One region of the Simplicispira piscis genome, then DNA from elsewhere that is predicted to be linked to it. Evidence: predicted binding sites of a transcription regulator. Region 1 holds the regulator's gene; each other region holds the start of a gene.
What was found. Region 1 encodes sigma-54, which starts transcription at its own class of promoters, with help from an activator protein. Its sites were predicted from a motif close to TGGCANGNAANCTGCTTT; they were not measured.

Region 1 (2,267 bases):
CGGTAGCTCCTTCTTCGCAACAGTCTACCCATGCCAGGGACGCAGGTGGGCCAGGAGCAAACTCTGCCCAGCACGGCGAATGGTTATCAACCCCCAGCACGGCGACGCCACGGGCCCTTGCCATCACGCGGCAACCGCTGGTTCGCGGTCATCGGCCCGCCAACACCGCGCACCTGCGTCTACAGCGCCTTGCGCAAAGTGGTTGTGGGTATCTTGAGCGCTTCGCGGTATTTGGCCACGGTGCGGCGTGCACACTCGATGCCCTGTTCCTTGAGCATTTCTGCCAACTGGTTGTCGGACAGCGGCTTGGCAGGGTTTTCGGCGGCGACGAACTGCTTGATGAGCGCGCGCACGGCCGTGCTCGACGCATTGCCGCCGGTGTCGGTGCCCAGGCCCGAGCCGAAAAAATACTTGAGCTCGTAAGTGCCCTGCGGCGTGGCCATGTATTTGGCCGTGGTCACGCGCGAGATGGTGGATTCATGCAGGCCCAGCTCGTCGGCGATATCGCGCAACACCAGCGGCCGCATGGCCAGTTCGCCATGCACGAAAAAATTTTTCTGCCGCTCGACGATGGCGCGCGAGACACGCAAGATGGTGTCAAAGCGCTGCTGGATGTTCTTGATGAACCAGCGCGCCTCCTGCAGTCGCTGCTGCAAGGCCTGGTGTCCATCCCCCCCTTTGTGGCCGCGCAGGGCTCCGGCATAGATGTCGTGCACACGCAGGCGCGGCATCACATCGGGGTTGAGCTGCACATTGAACTGCTGGCCACTGCGGCCCACACGGGTCACGAGCACATCGGGAATCACGATGTTGCGCTCCACATCAGCAAAGCGACGCCCGGGGCGCGGTTCGAGCCGGGCGATCAGGGCCATGGCGGCGCGCGTGCGCTCTTCGCTGGTGCCACACAGCGCAACGAGGCGGCGCACATCACGGCGTGCCAGCAACTCCAACGGTTGCCGACAGATGCACAGCGCGTTCTGCACTGTGCTGGGATTTTCAACGCCGTCCTGGAGCAGTGCCTGGAGTTGCAGGGTGAGGCATTCCGCCAGATTGCGCGCCCCCACACCGGAGGGCTCCAGACTTTGCAGCAGCCGCAGCGCCACGGTGAAGCGGTGCACCAGCTCTTCGATCTGCTCCAGATCGCTCTCGCCTGCCAGCCCCAGGGCCAGGGATTCCAGGGAATCCTCCAGATAACCGTCGTCGTTCAACGATTCGATCAGGTATTGCAGCGCAGCCCGGTCCAGTGCCGACAGGCGCAGCGCCAGTGCCTGTCGGTGCAGAAATGCCGTGAGCGACTCATGGCCATGCGCCAAATCGGCAGCGTCGGCTTCGCTGTCGCCATCGCTGCTGCCGTTGTTGCGCGCAGGGGCGTCGCCCCCCCATTCGCCATCGTCTGCGGCCATCTCCGTGGTGCCGTCGCCGCCCCAGTCGGGTTCATCGGAGGCACCCACAGAATCCGCATCATTTCTGCCTTCAAGGCTTGATGTACTTACGCCATCAGCTCCTGAATAAATAGCAACCTCAGCCGCCGCATCGTCCCCTTGTGCTGGTACGTCGGACTGGGCCAGACCGAACTCCTCGCGCGGCGCATCTTCCGTATTGCGTTCGAGGAAAGGGTTTTCATCGAGCATCTGCTCGATTTCCTGCGACAGCTCTTGCGTGGAAAGTTGCAGCAGGCGGATGGATTGCTGCAGCTGCGGCGTCAGTGCCAGATGCTGCGAAACGCGCAGTGAGAGACCGGGCTTCATGAGAGCACTTTCACCCGGGCCAGCAATGGTTTTGCCGCCCGGCCGCCCCAAGGCAAAACGCGACCCCCTTGGGGGGCAGCGACCACACAAAGTGAGGGAGCGTGGGGGCTATGTTTTGCCGCCGGGCCGCCCCCAAGGCAAAACGCGGCCCCCTTGGGGGGCAGTGACCACACGAAGTGAGGGAGCGTGGGGGCCACACTCACATCCGGAAATGCTCGCCCAGGTACACGCGGCGCACCTCGGCGTTGTCCACGATTTCAGACGGCGTGCCCTGGGCCAGCACATTCCCGTCGCTGATGATGAAGGCGTGGTCGCAGATCCCCAGCGTTTCACGCACGTTGTGGTCGGTGATGAGCACGCCAATGCCGCGCTCCTTGAGGAAACCAATGATGCGCTGGATCTCGATCACGGCGATGGGATCAATGCCGGCAAAGGGTTCATCGAGCAGGATGAACCGTGGCTGTGTCGCCAGCGCGCGGGCGATCTCGACGCGGCGGCGCTCGCCACCCGACAGAGCCA
Region 2 (2,267 bases), on a different contig from region 1:
CAGGCACACAATCATGGCAAGGTCAACAGCCAAAGCCCGTCGCGTTTTTCCAGGCCGGATCAAAATCAAGGTGAGCAAAGGCCCACACACCATATCCACCCCCAGCATCACCCAGAAGAGTCGCATTCCTCCTCCCAGCAAGTGGTATGGAGACGGAAACCAAAATACAGTAACCAAAAGTGCAATCCCTGACGCAACCGCCAGAGAAAGCAGCAGGTGTGAAACTGGCAACCATTTCAACCACCGCTGCGGTGAGACAGGGAAGACCTGCGCACTATGAGCATCTGTCATGAAATAACCCAAGAACTAATATATCGGCGCCGACCCTCAGCACCATGAAAAACGCCCGCATTGCGGGCGTTTTCTAAAAATCTCCCCTCTTTACCGAAGCAAAGAGAAAAGTCGACTTAACGGCATTCAGAAGGTGCGTACTTGGCTTTCAACGTACCAACCGTCACGTTCTTCAAAACGCGCTTGTCGGCAGTGATCTTGGTTTCTGATGCACACGCCCAGTCCACAGCGCCCTTGGATGCAGCGACCGGCACAACACCACCAACGTTTGGAGAGAACGTCAGCGTCTGACCATCTAGGCCCGTAGGAATACCGTTAAGGCCATCTGCCTTAACTTGCACAGAGATGGTCCAAGGTGTACCGGCAGTCGTCGTAATGTCTTTGACATACTTGGAAGTCTTTTCTGCTGTAGGAACGGCCGCATAGGCGGTCGCTGCTGCATCAAGCCCAACAATGCCGTCGGTCTGGAATGCTTCGCTGAACAGGCTCTTCACAGAGGAACCTGCAATCACCGCTTCGGAGATTTTGGCGCGAATAGTGTAGTCCTGGTACGCAGGAAGGGCCACAGCAGCCAAAATACCAATAATCGCCACAACGATCATCAATTCGATCAGGGTAAAACCCTTTTGCAGATTACGCTTCATATATTTCTCCTCGGAGTCAAGTGCAAATGAAAACCTGCAGACGATTCTTCAGGTTCGAAACTGAATCAGCAGATTCCATGCCAATAGACGGGTCGTTACAACTAAACCTTGCCAGTACAGCAAACGGCCTTCGACAGGCCTGTTTCGTAACAACTATCTTCTGCGACTCCAGTGAATGACATTTTTGTCTCTCACATCTGTCACCAACCGCATCTTTTCTTACACATCCAGCACATCCCCCGCTTGCAGCCACCGAATGTCATGCGGCGCAGCAAACCCATGCGGGGTGCGCGCATCAAAGCGGCGAATCTCCTCCATGATGAGTTCAGTCTCTGAGGGTTTGGTATGGGTGATGTAGATGGGGAACGACCGGGCCGGGTCGAGTTGGGCCAGTTCCAGCGCCAGGGTTTGGGGGGCAAGGTGCTGGGCGCGCTCTGCCAGGGCGCTCTCGCGGTTGCTGAAGGCGGTTTCGATGACCAGCATGGCCACGGGCAGCTGGTTGATGCGCTGCCAGAAGGCGGGGTTGCGGCCCGTGTCGCCGCTAAACACCCACCAGTCGTGGGGCCCTTGCACCGCGTAGCCTACGGCGGGGACGGCATGGCAGGCGGGCAGCACCTCTAGCCGGGTGCCTGCCACTTCCAGCGTTTGCCCTGCGGCCAGTGCCTGGTATTGCAGAAAAGGAGCGGCATCACTGGGGATACGGCTGAAGTCCGGCCAGATCACATTGTTGAACACATGGGCCTGCAGTGCGGCGATGGTCTCCTGCAAGGCGTGCACCTGCACGGGGCTGCTGCGGCGGGACGATATGGCGTCCAGCATCAGCGGCAGTGCGGCGATATGGTCCAGGTGCGAGTGCGTGAGAAAAACATGGTCGATGGCCTGCATTTCGTCCAGGGTGAGGTCGCCCACGCCTGTCCCTGCATCGATGAGGATGCGTCCATCGATCAGAAACGAGGTGGTGCGGCAGTCCCGGGCAATCGCCCCGGAGCAGCCCAGCACGCGGACTTTCATGGTTGCTGCGGCCTTTATTCGGTTTCCAAATCATTCATGTCTAGGTGCGAAGCCTACGATCAGTGCTGTAGCACGGCAAGGCGAAGCAACAACGACACGGATGGTTTAGAAATGGAATTACTTGGTGTCGAAATGGGTCGATCCGTCCCACGCGGGGTTGTAGGGTAACACCCGCAGGGCCTGCAGGCGCTGGCTGTAAAACTCCAGCAAAGCTCTTTGTGCGTGGGCCGCCACCAGTCCCGGCCAAAGGCTGTCGCACCGGGGCCAGTCTTGTGCACGAAAGACGGCCAGCCACTCGTGCCAGCGGTCCAGGGCATTTTG
Region 3 (2,267 bases), on a different contig from region 1:
GCAGCCCGCGCTGTCAGCACCCAGGACCGCACCGCTGTGCGTGCAGAGGCCGTGACCGCCGCCCGTGCAGGCCTGATCGCCACTGGCAACCGCAGCTAAAAACCCCGGCGCCTGCAGACCTGGCAGGCGCCTTGAGCACCCCACCATTTTTTGTATCAAGGACACCACCATGAACACCGCACGCATCCTCTCCATTGCCGCCGTTGCCGCTTTTGCCTCGATCGGCGCACAAGCCGCTGAACTCAATGGCGACCTGTACGGCACCGACTTCGAAGCCCGCGTCCAGTCCACCCGCAGCAGCGCCGATGTGCGCGCCGAAGGTCAGCAGGCACTGGCTAGCTTTGCCAAGGGCCCTGTGGCCGACCACGCAGCCCGCGCTGTCAGCACCCAGGACCGCACCGCTGTGCGTGCAGAGGCCGTGACCGCCGCCCGTGCAGGCCTGATCGCCACCGGCAACCGCAGCTAAACACTGCATTCCGACGCCAGAATTCTGGCGCCCTACAAGGCCCGCACCGTGCAAACGGTGCGGGCTTTTCGCTTTCTCTCTCGGTATGTGCGCCGCCATGGCGCAGACGCACCTTGCGACGCACCAGGCGCTGGCACAGCACCCCAGCATGGTGCAAACGCCTCAGGCACCGCACGGTTCTGGCCTACCGCACTGCCAGGGTGCGCACTCCTGTACCCATAGACAAAGCACACAAGCATTTCATCGCTGGCACGGTCATTGCATTGCAGTGCATACAGGCGCACATCCAACGCGCCCATGTTCTGCAATGCAATTGCCCAGGGAGGGGCTCCGATGAAAAAACCCAGGCTGGTCATGGTAGGCAACGGAATGGCCGGTGTGCGCACGCTCGAAGAGCTGCTCAAGATCGCACCCGACCTGTACGACATCACGGTGTTCGGCGCCGAGCCGCACCCGAACTACAACCGCATCCTGCTCTCGCCCGTGCTGGCGGGGGAGCAGACGGTGGACGAGATCATCCTCAACGACTGGTCCTGGTACCAGGACAACGGTATCACCCTGCACACGGGCTGCACGGTCACCGATGTAGACCGCGTGCACCGCGTGGTGCACGGCACCAGCGCAGCGGGCGAGCAGATCAGCGCCGAATACGACCGCCTTATCCTCGCCACGGGCTCCAACCCGTTCATCCTGCCCTTGCCGGGCAAGGAGCTCGACGGCGTGCTGGCCTACCGCGACATTGCCGACACGCAGGCCATGATCGACGCCGCCGCCACCTACCAGCACGCGGTGGTCATCGGCGGCGGCTTGCTGGGCCTGGAGGCCGCCAATGGCCTGATGAAACGCGGCATGCAGGTGACCGTGGTGCACGCCAGCGAATGGCTCATGGAGCGCCAGCTCGACAGCGTGGCCGGCAAGATGCTGCAAAAGTCGCTGGCCGAGCGCGGCATGCAGTTCCTCATGCAGGGCCAAACTGCTGCGCTGCTGGGCAACGAGAACGGCCGTGCAGACGGGGAAGAGGCCCCGTCGAAACAACGGGTCCGGGCCGTGCAATTCAAGGACGGCACCGAGGTGCCCGCCGACCTGGTGGTGATGGCCGTGGGCATCCGCCCCAACACGCAGCTCGCCGAAAAGATGCGCCTGCACGTGAACCGTGGCATTGTGGTGAGCGACACGCTACAAACCACCACCGACGCGCGCATCTACGCCGTGGGCGAGTGCGCGGCGCACCGGGGCATTGCCTACGGTCTGGTGGCGCCGCTGTTCGAGCAGGCCCGCGTGTTGGCCAACCACCTAGCGGAGTTTGGCATTGGCCGCTACCAGGGCTCGCTCACGTCCACCAAGCTCAAGGTGACGGGCATCGACCTGTTCTCGGCCGGGGACTTCCAGGGCGGCGCGGGCACCGAGGAGATCGTCATGAGCGACCCGAGCGGCGGCGTGTACAAGAAACTGGTGCTCAAGGACGACAAGCTTATAGGCGCTTGCCTGTATGGCGACACGGTGGATGGCAGCTGGTACTTCAAGCTGCTGCGCGACGCCCGCCCCGTCGGCGACATCCGCGACAAGCTGATGTTTGGCGAATCCAACATGGGCGACGCCGGCCACCAGGGCCACAACAAGGCCGCCGCCATGCTGGACACCGACGAGGTGTGCGGCTGCAATGGCGTCACCAAGGGTACCATCTGCAAGGCCATCAAAGACAAGGGCCTGTTCACGCTGGACGAGGTGCGCAAGCACACCAAGGCCAGCGCGAGCTGCGGGTCGTGCACCGGCCTGGTCGAACAGATTCTGATGTTCACCG

Region 2: the regulator sigma-54 is predicted to act here: its motif matches at 1,001-1,018, upstream of ACYVOC_RS15715 (pilin).
Region 3: the regulator sigma-54 is predicted to act here: its motif matches at 714-731, upstream of nirB (nitrite reductase large subunit NirB).

The regions. Positions count from the first base shown of each region.
Region 1 is NZ_BAAGQN010000013.1:9,102-11,368, reverse strand. It holds gene ACYVOC_RS07425 (RNA polymerase factor sigma-54) at 180-1,748, opposite strand; gene lptB (LPS export ABC transporter ATP-binding protein) at 1,948-2,267, opposite strand, start outside.
Region 2 is NZ_BAAGQN010000022.1:29,121-31,387, reverse strand. It holds gene ACYVOC_RS15720 (TfpX/TfpZ family type IV pilin accessory protein) at 1-291, opposite strand, end outside; gene ACYVOC_RS15715 (pilin) at 408-935, opposite strand; gene ACYVOC_RS15710 (MBL fold metallo-hydrolase) at 1,155-1,946, opposite strand; gene ACYVOC_RS15705 (CHASE2 domain-containing protein) at 2,064-2,267, opposite strand, start outside.
Region 3 is NZ_BAAGQN010000010.1:24,660-26,926, reverse strand. It holds gene ACYVOC_RS06300 (DUF4148 domain-containing protein) at 1-99, shown strand, start outside; gene ACYVOC_RS06295 (DUF4148 domain-containing protein) at 170-466, shown strand; gene nirB (nitrite reductase large subunit NirB) at 800-2,267, shown strand, end outside.